Regions from separate parts of the Glutamicibacter sp. BSL13 genome, predicted to be linked through region 3. Evidence: riboswitches for the same ligand, from Rfam matches in the RefSeq annotation. Region 3 holds a riboswitch; each other region holds the start of a gene.
What was found. Region 3 has a riboswitch for S-adenosylmethionine ahead of RCJ92_RS03915 (acyl-CoA dehydrogenase family protein). Riboswitches for the same ligand answer to the same signal wherever they lie in the genome.

Region 1 (4,205 bases), on a different contig from region 3:
CAGCAGGAAGAGCAGCACGCCGGTGGCCGCGGGTCCAAAGGCATCAAGTAGATCCGAGCGGTTCGGGACGAAACCTCTAGCGCTGTCGATGTTCCCCTCGGGAACATAGCGCAGCAGGAAAACCCAGACGGCGGTGAGCAGCAGCGCGCCAGCCAACATCAGAAAACCGACGTAGCTTAAAGTGAGCTTCAGTCGCACGCTCAGCCCTTTTGGCTTTTCCACTGTCCAACACCATAGGTACTTCACTGTCCGGGGCTTCGATGCAATATCCGACCCCTGGAACTGTTGCGATCACCCACGGTTCGCCCAGACGTTTCCGCAAGGCTGAGACCGTAATGCGCACCGCATTGGTGAAGGGGTCGGCATTCTCATCCCATGCTCGTTCCAGCAGCTCCTCCGCGCTGACCACCCCACCTTCTGCCCCCATGAGGACTTCCAGTACCGCGAACTGCTTGCGTGTTAAAGCCACATAGCGGCCTTCTCGGTAAACCTCGCGGCGAAAGGGATCCAACCTTACTCCAGCTATTTCGCGGATCGGAGGGCGGTGATGAGCCCGGCGCCGACTCAATGCCCGCAGGCGCATCACCAGTTCCTGGAGCTCAAAGGGCTTCGTCAGGTAGTCATCCGCGCCCAGTTCAAAACCTGAGGCCTTCTCATCGAGCCGGTCAGCGGCGGTCAGCATCAGGATCGGCAAACCGGTACCGGAGGCCACGATGGAACGGGCTACTTCATCACCGGAGGGGCCGGGAATGTCACGGTCGAGGATGGCGATGTCGTAGGCATTGATCTCCAAAAGTTCCAAGGCCGTAGCACCGTCCCCGGCAATATCTGCAGCGATGGTTTCCAAGCGCAATCCGTCACGGATCGCCTCCGCCATCAGGAGTTCGTCCTCGACGATCAGTACACGCATAGCCCCAATCGTACGAGCCGGAACATATTGCGGGCATATCAAAATTTCGATACGGCCCGGCAACAGGACGCCGCCTTGACTGGTTCCATGAGAAAAATGCGACCGGCCAAGTGCCGCAAGAAATCCCTCCTGGCCAAAATCATCCTGGTGCTTCTGGCGCTGCTTACCACCCTGTGGGTGCTTGCGTTGGCCCTAACGCTCGGAACCCGCAGTGACTGGAGTCCCTCATCCATGGCGGCAACCGTGACGTCGGTGGTCCAGGGAGGACAAGAGCCAAGGGCAGGTGCGTTAGGGGTGGCTGGTGGGGATGTGCCTTCAGGAACCACTCTGAAGTCCCCGGTACCAGCCGTGCACTACTTGAGTCCGGACCTGCGCGAGGCGATGAATGAGGCAGCAGCCGACGCCGCCAAGGATGACATCAAGTTCATCGTCAACAGCGGCTGGCGCTCGGAAGCATTTCAGCAGCTGCTGGACGAGGCGGTAGACCGGTACGGGTCGAAGCGTGAAGCCGCCTGGTGGGTTGCAACTGCGCAGACTTCACCGCATGTCTCCGGCAACGCGATAGACATCGGATCCTATGACGCGCGGTCGTGGCTAGACCAGCACGGTCGCTACTACGGACTGTGCACGGTGTACGAAAATGAGCCGTGGCACTTTGAGCTGCGCCCGGAAGCGGTGAGCCAGGGCTGCCCCGCCCCGTACACGGATCCGACAGAAGACCCTCGGCTGCAGCGCTAGAAACACGAATTAGGTGACAAGTGGACCGTTCCTTCGATAATGAACAATCCACAGTGAGCAATCGCGGCCTACGCGGACGCCAAACCGTCGGACCGGACGCATAGGATGATTCCCAGGTTCACGAGCTGCAGCGATAAGTACCTGGCTTGCTGCACGGCAACCCTCCTCAACCGAGCGGGGTGCCCCAGGGGAAGAACCGGTCCGCGGCACCAGCCGCCGGGCAAGTCGGTGGATGCCGCGGCGGAGATAAATCCTCCGTCGCCGGGTCCTCCCATGCGAGGGGAACAACAATTGTCTGAAAACGAACGCAGCCAGCACGAGAACTTCAACAAGGAACATGCGCAGGACTTCGAGGCCTGGCGCCGGGAGCTTTACGGTGATGATGTTGTTGGCACGGAATCGGCCGCGAAGATCTATCAGGCCATGAGACTGCGTGCCGACGGCCGGGCCGAGCTGGTTCGGGGAGGCCCGCTAGAGATTCCGGTCGACAAGTACGGTCTGCCGGCAGGCATCAAGGGAAATGAACCAACGGTAAGGGAACAACTGGACCTGCGGTGGGATGCCGCACTGTTGGAAAACCCGTACGCTCCACCGTACGTCCCGCGTCCGAAGGGAAATTGGCTCATCGTCAAGAGCCAACGGTCCGCAATGCTGCTGGATGGCGAACTGTACCGCGGGTATGACACGGAACGGTACATCCACAAGTGGATGCGCGCCGGGTTTACCCCGGAACTGTACTGTCTATTGCACGCGAAGCTTGAAAGCGTCGTGGAGCGCTGCCGGAGCAAGGCGAAGTGGGCAGGGCGTGAGGATTGGTTCGAGGGCCGGTTGGCCGAACTGAATCTTTCCAGCGGGAGCCTCGGAGCGAACGGTGCGAACCTCAACCCCGAGCACTGGCAGGACCTGCCGGGCCTGCTGGTCCGCCTGCCGATCTCGGTAGCGGTGGAGAAGATCCTCCTACTGGGTATGTAGGACCCGGGGCAGGGGGCGGAGGCCTGCTACGACGAGCGACGGCGCGTTCGACGCGCAACGCTGGCAATTGGCTAAAGGGCCTTCTTTCTTCTCCAGGGGCGCGGCAAGCTGAGAACGACCGTGGCCATTATGGTCACGGTCGTTGGCTCCATCCGCAGAGAGGCAAGAACAATGTCAGGCAAAGATGTGCTGTCAGCAGACGAAATCCAGGCACGGCTCTCACAATTGCCGCACTGGCGCTACGGGCTGGGGTCCCTGCGGACCGCTTTCAAGTGCCCGAGCTCGGCCGCCGCGATTCAGCTCGTGTCGGCGATTGGCGCGCTGGCCGAGGAAGCCGGACATCATCCGGACGTGGACTGGCGTTACGACACGGTGTTCGTCAACCTGGTGTCCCACGATGTCGGCGGAGTGACGTCACGGGACTTCACCCTGGCCACCCAGATCTCCGACCAGGCCGAAAACTTTGGTGCCCAAGTGGACCTGGGCCTGGTCCGGACGGTGGAAATCGCCATCGATACCGAAAACCCGCAACAGATCTCCAAGATCTGGCAGGCTGCCCTGGGCTATGAACAGGCGGCGGACGGTGCGCTGACCGACCCGCATGGCCGTGGCCCGGCCATCTGGTTTCAGGAGACCCAAACGCCGAACCAGAACCGTTTCCACGTTGATGTGACGGTGCCCCACAGCCACAGTGGCGACCTGCTGGAAACCCTGAAAACCACCGACGCAGAGTTCGACTACGAGTACGCGCCAAGCTGGGTGATCGTCACGGACAAGCAGGGCAACCGGCTGTGCATTTGCACCGAGGCCGAGTCCGGCCGCGAATAGCCGGTTGCGGGGTGCGGCGTCGCTGCATCTGCGGTGGCACGAAGATGAAACGGTGATGTCGGCGGGAACGGCGCTCGACTGAACCGGCAGTGCAGGACCTACCGGGCGCGACTGCTGCCCGACCCACTATTGGCCGATGGTAGGAGCGACCATGGCTTTCTTTCGCAGGCGTACATCAGGCAGCAGGAAAACACGGGTGGAGTCCTCCTCGCTGGATGAACAGGCGTGGGCCTCGGTGGAGCGCCCCGCGGTGACCTTCCAGGGATTGTGGACCGACCCGCTGGGCAGGCTCGGTACCCGGTGCCTGCAGCTGCTGATCATCGGCGTGATTGCGGGCCTGGTGGTCCTGGGGATGCTGCGGCTGACCCTGATCGTGATTCCCACCCTCATCGCCGTGATCCTCTCCTGCGCCTTGTGGCCGTTGGTGATTCGGCTGCGCCGGGTCATGTCCCCGCTCTTGGCCGCGTGGACCGTCTTCCTTGGCGCGCTGCTGATCCTGGGAGGCATCGGCACCGGGCTGGTGTTCTCGGTCATCAACCAGTGGCCCACCCTGGTCGAGCAGGCCGTGGAGGGGTTCAACCAGCTGAACTCCACCGTCCAAAACGTGGTGGGCGGACTGCCGTTCAGCATTGACGGGCAGCAGCTGGATGACGCGGTGCAACGGGTGACCGCGTTCATCACCAGTTCCGAATTCGGGACCGGGGCGCTGCACACCCTCACCGCCGCCGGCAGCCTGGTCACCGGAACGATCCTGCTG
Region 2 (4,205 bases), on a different contig from region 3:
CCTCAAACAGCAGCGCATCCTGCGGGGTCAGCCCGATCTCCCCGCCGAGCCTCACGAACAGGAAGCCGGCATCCACGTCGGGCAGGGTCTTGGACAGCGACTGCTGGTCCACCTCAACGAAGGAGAAGTTCTTGGGGTTCTCCAGGATGTCGTTCTGCGAAAGGTGGATGACGCTCTTGCCCTCGGTGATCTTCAACAGCCCCTCCTTGGCCAGCAGGGCCAGGGCCCGGCCGTTGTTCGAGGGATCCACCGGGATGGCGATCTTGGCCCCATCGGGCAGTTCCTTCGCCGACTTGTGCTTGGTCGAGTACAGCCCGGCCGGTGAACCGTACATGTAAAAGGCCGGGTCCACCTCGATGTTCTGATCCGCCGTGAACTGCTCCAGGTAGGCTGCGTGCTGGAAGAAATTCGCGTCATATTCACCGTTCGCCACCACGTGGTTGGGCTGGACAATGTCGGTGACGTAGGTCGCCTGCACATCCCATCCCTGCTCCTCCAGGATTCGCTCGGCGATCTTCGTGGGCTCCTGGGTGGGCGCCGATTCGGTGACGATCAGCTTGATGGTCTTGTCGTTCCCGGCATTGACATTGCCGGTCAAACCGCATGAAGCCAGCAGGCCGGTGACGGCCAAGGCGGCTGCTGAGGTGATGATCCTGCGACGAGTCAGTGACATGGTGTTCCTTTGAAGTAGTGAAGGTGAAGTAACGGGTGCTGGCTATCGTTTGTCGTAGCGCCGGGCCAGCGCCGTACCGGAGACCTGCACCAGGTGCACCAGCGCGATCATCAGCACGATGGCCAGGAGCATGACACCGGTCTCGTAGCGGTAGTAGCCGTAGCGGATGGCGAAGTCGCCGATCCCTCCGCCGCCCACCAGCCCTGCCATGGCCGAGTAGGAGATGAAGGAGACGGTCATGATGGTGATCGAGCCAAACAGCGCCGGCCGGGCCTCCACCAGCAGGACGTCGCGGATGATCTGCCCGCGGGTGGCGCCCATGGCATTGGCGGCTTCAACGACGCCCGAACCGAGTTGGGTGATGTTCTGTTCCACGAAGCGGGCGAAATAGGGAATCGCGTTGATGGTCAGCGGGACAATCACCGCGGCGGTACCCACCGTTGTTCCGACGATGAACCGGGTGACCGGGATGATCGCGATCAGCAGGATCAGGAACGGGAAGGAGCGGATGGTGTTGACTGCACCGTCGACGATGCGGTGCAGCCGCGGTCGGGGCCGCAGGCCCTGCGGTGACATGGAATAGAGCCAGATTCCCAAGGGGGTACCGATCAGGATCGCCAGGGGAATCGAGACCAGCAGCATCGCCAGGGTCTGGCCGATCGCGACGCCGATCTCGGGTCCCAGTTCCAGCAGGCGGTCAATGCTGAACGTGGCCACTGCACCGTTGCTGCTCGCAGCGGCCGCAAGCGGAAGATAGATTGTGCTCAAGACGTCTCCTAGGATGCGGCAGCCGACAGCTGCGGGGTGCGGTGTTCTTCCTGGCCGGTGGGGCGCTGCAGGACGATCTCGTCACTGATCAGGTAGCGTCCGATCGCGGTATGCGGGCTGAAACCCGGTTGCCTCAACTCGGCCAGATCAAACTGTTCAACCAGCCGCCCGTCCTCCATTACCGCCACGTTGTCGGCGATGGCCTTGACCACGTTCATTTCGTGGGTGACGATCACGGTGGTAATTCCCAGGTTGGCGTTAATGTCCAGCAGGTATTGGAGCACCGAGTCGGTGGTGCGCGGGTCAACGGCGCTTGTGGGTTCGTCGCACAAAAGCACCTTGGGCTCCGTGGCCAGGGCGCGGGCGATGGCCACGCGCTGCTTTTGGCCGCCGGAGAGCTGGGCCGGATAGGAATGGATCTTGTCGGCCAGGTCCACAATGGCCAACGCCTCCTGGGCCTTCGCTCTCCGTTGGCGGGCGGGAACCCCGGCAAACTTGAGCGAGAGCTCCACATTTTGGGCGGCAGTGCGGTTATTGAGCAGGTTGAAGTGCTGGAAGATCATGCCAATTTGATGGCGTTCGCGCCGCAGCTCTTCCTCTGAAAGTTCGGTCAATTCCACGCCGCCAACCTGGACCGAACCGCTGTCCGGGCGCTGCAGGAGATTGATGTTGCGGATCAGGGTCGATTTTCCCGCTCCCGAGAAACCGATAATTCCTTGGATCGAGCCCCGGGGAATGTCCAGGGACACGTTGTCCACGGCCGTGAAAGCGTCGCTGCCGGTGCCGAAGCTTGTCGATACGTTGCGCAGGCTGATCATGTGTACTCCTCGTCTTTACCGCGACGAAGCGTCCCGGCCGCGCGGCCTCACTGAGGAGCGGTCAGCCAGGAAATTCTCCATCGTTTCTGGCAGTAGCACCGTGCCCCAATGGGTGGTTGCCGCGACGTCGTAGAGCCAGATCTCTCGGCCGCTCTGGATGGTTTGAAGGTCATCGCCTTCGTTGTCCACCAGTCTGGCGCAGGGATGGAGAACGACTCAAAGGGCAGGTCACAAGCTGCAATGATCAGTCTTATGGCGACATTTCGGGCGTCACATCCCGTCATCTTCCGCTGTTGTGACGACATGTGAATCAACGGATGAGGCGGATTGCAGATTCTAGGCACACCAAAGCCATAATGCACGGCCCATCAGGGGCCGCAGGCCAACAGCGCAGTCAGGCGGTGGACCGGTTCGTCTCTCGCCCCGTTGCGGCGCGCCTCAGGACACGGGAGCCTGCAGCACCATCCGCGCGAATTCGTCCACGTGTTCCTGGGCAGGCTTTGAGAAGTAGCCGCCGGAGTCCCGTCGGTGCCACCGGGCGAGCTCCTCAAACAGGAGGGCTAGAGTGCTGCGGTGCACGACCGCATGGCGCCCCAGCGGCTGACCCAGCGGCCCCATCCGGTAACCCAGCAAGTTCATGACCTCGGTAATGTAGTCGGACGCCGCGTCGCTCAGCGCCTCGATCCCGGCGGCCCGGCACAACCAGTAGGCGATGGTGCCATCGCGCAAGCCCTCGTCCTTTTCCGCCGTGTTGATGGCGTTCAGCAGATGGCGGGCGAGGCGCGGTTCATCCCCGGCCAGTTCACTGCCCTTTTTCGTGGCGAGCACACGCCCGCGGTAGACCCGCACCAGTCCGGCCATGCGCGCCACCTCACGCAATTGGGCCACCGTGGGCATCGTGTGTTCACGCTTGCGCGAGGAGGATTCGTAGTCAATGCCCTCCCACTGCAGGCGCTCCACCAGTTCCGCCACGGCCTTCGGGTTCATCCAGCTGGCGGGGGTGAGCTTGATGCCTTCGCCCTGGGCCAGCTCAATGAGCACCTGGAAAGGCCGAACTATCTCCGTGAAGAACCATTCGGGGATCCGCGCGCCTGCCGCGGCGTCGGTGATTCCGGCCTCGCTGGCTAGGATCAGCGCGTAGCGCCGTACCCCCGAGGGCTTGCCGCGCAGCCACTGGACAAAGACCGAGTTTCCCGCGAGGAGGCTGAAGTACAGTTCCAGCTCGCGGTTCGCCGCCTGCTGGTTGTAGGTCATCGGGTCGAAGTCGAGCTCATCGCCGGAGCGCCAGCGCAGCCAGTCGATGGTTTCCTGCTGCTCCTCGGTGGGCTGCTCGGCGTTGAACTCCTCCAGCTTGTCGTACCAGCCCGATAATCCTCCGCTGTCTTCCACCGGCGCCCGCATTTCCCCCTCGAGCACCCGGGCGGCGCACTGCTCGTCCGGGCAGGGGGTTGATGATTCGAGGGTCAGACGGTGCGTCCAGTTGTCCCCGAAGTCGTACACGTAGAACAAGGTTCCCGGGTTGACCGCCAGGGCCTGGCCGAGTGTGGTGCCCTCCTGCGGCTGGCCCTCCAGCTCCTCGTCCAGGGCAAGCTGGTCATACCAGCTGGTTCCGGTCTGTGGCTTGCCCCATCCCTGGGTGGGGTCCGCGCTGTGGAAGGACTGCAGGTGGCTGTTGTCCCAGCCCATGGCGATCTGGATGATGTCACCGGCAGCGGCCAGGTCCAGGTCGGCCGGAATCTGGATGCGCCGCCAGATCAGCGGTTGGGCTTCCATCAATTCAATGCGCAGCGTCAGCAGGTCGCGAGAAGTCATAGACCCATCGTTGCAGATCAGCGGCTTGGAGCGAAGACTGCGGGAGGATAAGTCGCGCCGCGTCCCGCGGCAGATTACTGCAGGGCGAAGCCTTCGACCAGCTGCATGAATTCGCCCTCGGAAATGATCTCCAC
Region 3 (4,205 bases):
AGGTCAACGGCGGCGGTGATGACGGAGGCCGGGGTGGGCAGCGCATAGGAGGGCACCAGTCCACTTGTCGTGGCCAACTGCCACGCCACCAGGACCAGGGCGGGGACAACCAGGCCCACCAGCCAGCGCGGGAGCCCCAGCAGTGCGGCGAGCAGCCCGGCGCGCGGGGCATCGGCTTGTGTGGTGGCCGGCTGCTGGTCAACAGGAGCGGTCATCGCCTATTCACCCGCAATCTGTGAGGCATCGGCCTGCCGGGCAAACTGGTCGTCAACCAGGGTGTCCAGTGCGGCGTCCACCTCGGCTTGGCTCTTCACATCGCCGCTGTCGACAAACACCGGCCCAATGTTGCCCAGCACCTGAACGAACTTCTCGCCCGGGACCGCCGCCACGTCGAGGTTGGATCGCTCGGAGATGACCGTGTCGGCGACCTGAGCGTCCAGTCCGGCGACATCGGCCAGGATCTGTGCGGTTTCCTCCGGGTGGCTGCCGGCCCACTGGCGCGCCTTCTCATAGGCGTCAACCACGGTCTGCGCCACTTCCGGGCTGTCCTTGAGGAAGTCCTCACGGGCGTTGAGCGCCCCATAGGTGTTGAAGTCCAGGTTGCGGTACAGCAGGCGTGCCCCGTCCTGTTCGGCGGACGCCATGATCGGGTCCAGTCCGCTCCAGGCATCCACCGAGCCGTTGGCCAAAGCGGTGCGCCCGTCGGCGTGCTGCACGTTCTGCAACGTGATGTCCTTTTCCCCCAACCCCGCCTCCTGCAGGGCCTGCAGCAGGAAGAAGTAGGGGTCGGTGCCCTTGGTGGCCGCGACCTGCTTGCCCTTCAGGTCGGCGACCGAGGAAACCGGTGAATCCTTGCCCACGACCAGTGCTGACCATTCGGGCTGCGAGTACAACGCGATCGTCTTGATCGGGGAACCGTTGGAGCGGGCCAGCAGGGCGGCGGATCCGGCGGTGGAGCCCACGTCGATGGCGTCCGCACGCAGTGCCTCGTTGGCCTTGTTTGACCCGGCCGACTGGATCCATTCGACGCTGATGCCGTCGTCGGCCAGCGCATCCTCCAGCCATCCCTTTTCCTTCAGCACCAGGCTCAGGGGGTTGTAGGTCGCATAGTCGAGGGTCAGGGTCTCACCGGCAGCGGCGTTCTCCCCGGCGCAGCCGCTGAGGCTGCTCGCGGCCAATGCCACGGCGGCGAAGGTGAATGCGCAACGGCGGGACAGGATGAATTTTGACATGGGAATCCTTAGCGGGTGGGTTCGGCGGCGCACGGGAGCAGGCCCGGACGCAAGGGTGAGGGATGGGCAGGAAGGCGACGCGGCGCGGGGGTTAATGGCCCGACGGGTCGACACCGAGCAGCTGCAGCAGATGCGCGCGCTGGGCGGTGAATCCGGAACCCGTCCGGTTGCGGGGCCTGTGGGAGTTCAGGGGCAGGTCCTCGATGACCCCGGCCCCGTTCTGCTTCTGCTCCGCGTTCGGCCGCCGGTGCCCCAGGACAATGACGCGGTCGGCCAGGCTCAGGGCCTCGTCCACGTCATGGGTGACCATCAGCACCGTGGTCGGGAACGAACGGTGGATGTCCAGCAGCAGATCCTGCATTTTCAGGCGGGTCAGGGCATCCAGCGCGCCGAACGGTTCGTCCAGCAGCAGGACCCCGGGGCGCCGTGCCAGGGCGCGGGCCAGTGAAACGCGCTGGGCCATGCCCCCGGAAATCTCGCGCGGACGAAGTTCCGCCGCGTGGGTGAGTTCGGTCAGTTCCAGCAGCTCGGCGATCAGCTCGCGCCCGGCCTGGGCGGTCAGCTGCGGAGACAGGCCCAGGGCGATGTTCTGGCGCACCGTCCGCCACGGCAGCAACCGGGGTTCCTGGAACGCCACCGCACAGCGGTCATCGATTCCCTCCACGGCGTGGCCGCCAATGCGGACCTGGCCGACACTGGGGTGATCCAGGCCGCTGACGGTGCGCAGCAGTGTGGACTTGCCGCAGCCGCTGGCGCCCAGGATGGCCACCACCTGACCGGCGGTGATCTGCAGGTCGATGCCCGACAGGACCGTGCGGGTCTGCCGTCCTGCGGTGAACGAACGCCCCAGGTTGTGGAACTGAACCGATCGGGCAGTGGATGGCGCCACGGGTGTGGGCGACACAAGGACAGTACTCATTGTCATCTCCATCGCTTCTGGCGTTAGCACCGTCCATGCAGGAAGAGGCCTTCTCCCCGTCATGGTGGTTGCTGCGGCGTCAACGAGCCAGATCTCTCGGCCGCTCGGGATGGTTACGCCACCATGTAATCGTCCCGAACGGATGGAAGGCAAATCGTTCGTAATGTGACGAATCTTCGAAGCATACGTTTCTGGGGCCGGTAATTCTGGTATTTCTTTGATCCCTTGTGGATTCTGCATCATTCTGCCGCTTGAGGGGGTCAGGCTGTAACGTCCTGCCCATTCGCGCGATCCGGGCGTTCGACGTCATCTGCGCTTCATGCCCCGAAATATGACGCCAGGCCTTGAGCCGGCTTCGTCACCGCCGGTACAAATGAGATGAACCATCCAGAGCGGCCGAGAGATCTGGCTCCACGACGCCGCAGCAACCACCCCATGCGGGCCGGTGCTACCGCCAGGACCGATGGAAGAATTGAGGCTCTTGCATGTCATTCGGCGAACCCCAACCGGACTTCAACGCGCTGTCCGACCCTGCCCAGGCCCCTGCGGGCAACGCCGTGGACCTGGACCAGCACCCCGAGCAGCTGCCCGAGCGGCAGCTGCTGAAGATCACCCCGGGGCCTGGGGCCGACGAACAATATGAACGCCTGGCCGCCACCTTCCGGCCGGTCTTCGCGCAAATCGCCGAGGGCGCGGCCCACCGGGACCGGGAGCGCATCCTGCCCTTTGAGCAAGTGGGGCTGCTGAACCGGGAACGCTTCGGGGCCCTGCGCGTCCCGGTGGACCGCGGCGGGTACGGTGCCCGCATGTCCGATGTCTTCCGCCTGCTGATTGAACTGGCCGAAGCCGACTCCCACATCGCCCAGCTCTGGCGTGCCCACCTGGCCTTCGTCGAAGACGTGCTGGCCTTCGAGGACCAGTCGCTGCAGGCCAAATGGCTGGAGCGGATCTCCGCCGGGCACATTGTGGGCAACGCCTACACCGAACGCGGCGGCAACCGGCTGGGCAGCCTGAACACCACGGCCACCGAGCACGAGGGCCGCTGGTTCGTCACCGGGGAGAAGTACTACTGCACCGGGACCATCTTTGCCGACTGGACCATGGTGGCCGTGGCCCACCCGCAGCTGCCCGGTCGGCAGATCGCCGTCGTGGCCACCCAGCATTCCGGGGTGCGGATCCTGGATGACTGGGACGGGTTCGGCCAGCAGCTGACGGGCACCGGCACCACCACGTTCGAGCGGGTCCCGGTGGACAGCTTCATCCCGCAGCATGAGAACGACACCGAATCGGCGATCTTCCAGCTGGTGCTGCTGGCCGTGCAGGCCGGCGTGGCCCGCGCGGCGCTGAATGACCTGCGCTCCTCGGTCCAGCTGCGCACCCGCAGCTTCAGCACCGGCACCGGGGTCCCGGTCCGCCACGAACCGCAGGTCCTGCAGGTCGTGGGGGAGGTCTCGGCCGAGGTCTTCGCCATCGAGTCGGTGGTGATGGGCGCGGTGCTGGAGGTCGAGGCCGCCCTGGCCGACGCCAACCTGAGCCCCGCCGAACGCTATGCGGTGTGCGAGTTGGCCGCCAACCGCGCCCAATCGGTCACCCAGCCGCTGACCATCGGGGTGACCAGCAAGCTCTTTGACCCGCTGGGCGCCTCGGCCACCAAGGCCAGCTGCAACATGGACCGGCACTGGCGCAACGCCCGCACCATCGCCACCCACAACCCCGCCATCTACAAATCCCGCATCGTGGGCGACTACGAGATCAACGCGGTGCCCCCGGTGCGGCTGAACGCCACCGGGGACGTCCCCGCCCCGGGCCAGGTCAGCTTCCGCTAGTCCCGCCCGCCACCATCGAATCAAACCCCCGAAAGAAGGACCGCCATGAGCCGCACACCCCGCGAAATCCTGTTCAACGCCTTTGACATGAACTGCGTCGCCCACCAGTCGCCCGGACTCTGGCGCCACCCGCAGGACCAAGCCGCAAGCTACAACACCCTGGGCTACTGGACCCACCTGGCCAAGGTGCTGGAAAAGGGCAAGTTCGACGGGCTGTTCATCGCCGAT

Region 1: linked by a shared signal. The riboswitch ahead of RCJ92_RS00705 (hypothetical protein) and the one ahead of RCJ92_RS03915 (acyl-CoA dehydrogenase family protein) in region 3 are both predicted to bind S-adenosylmethionine.
Region 2: linked by a shared signal. The riboswitch ahead of RCJ92_RS04725 (methionine ABC transporter ATP-binding protein) and the one ahead of RCJ92_RS03915 (acyl-CoA dehydrogenase family protein) in region 3 are both predicted to bind S-adenosylmethionine.

Annotation. Positions count from the first base shown of each region.
Region 1 is NZ_JAVGCZ010000002.1:68,205-72,409, reverse strand. Features, by position in the region: gene RCJ92_RS00720 (sensor histidine kinase) at 1-198, opposite strand, end outside; partial or broken gene RCJ92_RS00715 (response regulator transcription factor) at 242-910, opposite strand; gene RCJ92_RS00710 (D-alanyl-D-alanine carboxypeptidase family protein) at 998-1,648, shown strand; SAM riboswitch class IV at 1,765-1,881, shown strand; gene RCJ92_RS00705 (hypothetical protein) at 1,922-2,620, shown strand; gene RCJ92_RS00700 (4a-hydroxytetrahydrobiopterin dehydratase) at 2,750-3,448, shown strand; gene RCJ92_RS00695 (AI-2E family transporter) at 3,645-4,205, shown strand, end outside.
Region 2 is NZ_JAVGCZ010000016.1:13,215-17,419, forward strand. Features, by position in the region: gene RCJ92_RS04715 (MetQ/NlpA family ABC transporter substrate-binding protein) at 1-673, opposite strand, end outside; gene RCJ92_RS04720 (methionine ABC transporter permease) at 716-1,441, opposite strand; gene RCJ92_RS04725 (methionine ABC transporter ATP-binding protein) at 1,450-2,259, opposite strand; SAM riboswitch class I at 2,334-2,423, opposite strand; gene RCJ92_RS04730 (plasmid pRiA4b ORF-3 family protein) at 2,698-4,071, opposite strand; gene RCJ92_RS04735 (exonuclease domain-containing protein) at 4,146-4,205, opposite strand, start outside.
Region 3 is NZ_JAVGCZ010000013.1:5,544-9,748, forward strand. Features, by position in the region: gene RCJ92_RS03900 (ABC transporter permease) at 1-215, opposite strand, end outside; gene RCJ92_RS03905 (aliphatic sulfonate ABC transporter substrate-binding protein) at 219-1,232, opposite strand; gene RCJ92_RS03910 (ABC transporter ATP-binding protein) at 1,324-2,151, opposite strand; SAM riboswitch class I at 2,157-2,267, opposite strand; SAM riboswitch class I at 2,532-2,621, shown strand; gene RCJ92_RS03915 (acyl-CoA dehydrogenase family protein) at 2,637-3,977, shown strand; gene RCJ92_RS03920 (LLM class flavin-dependent oxidoreductase) at 4,023-4,205, shown strand, end outside.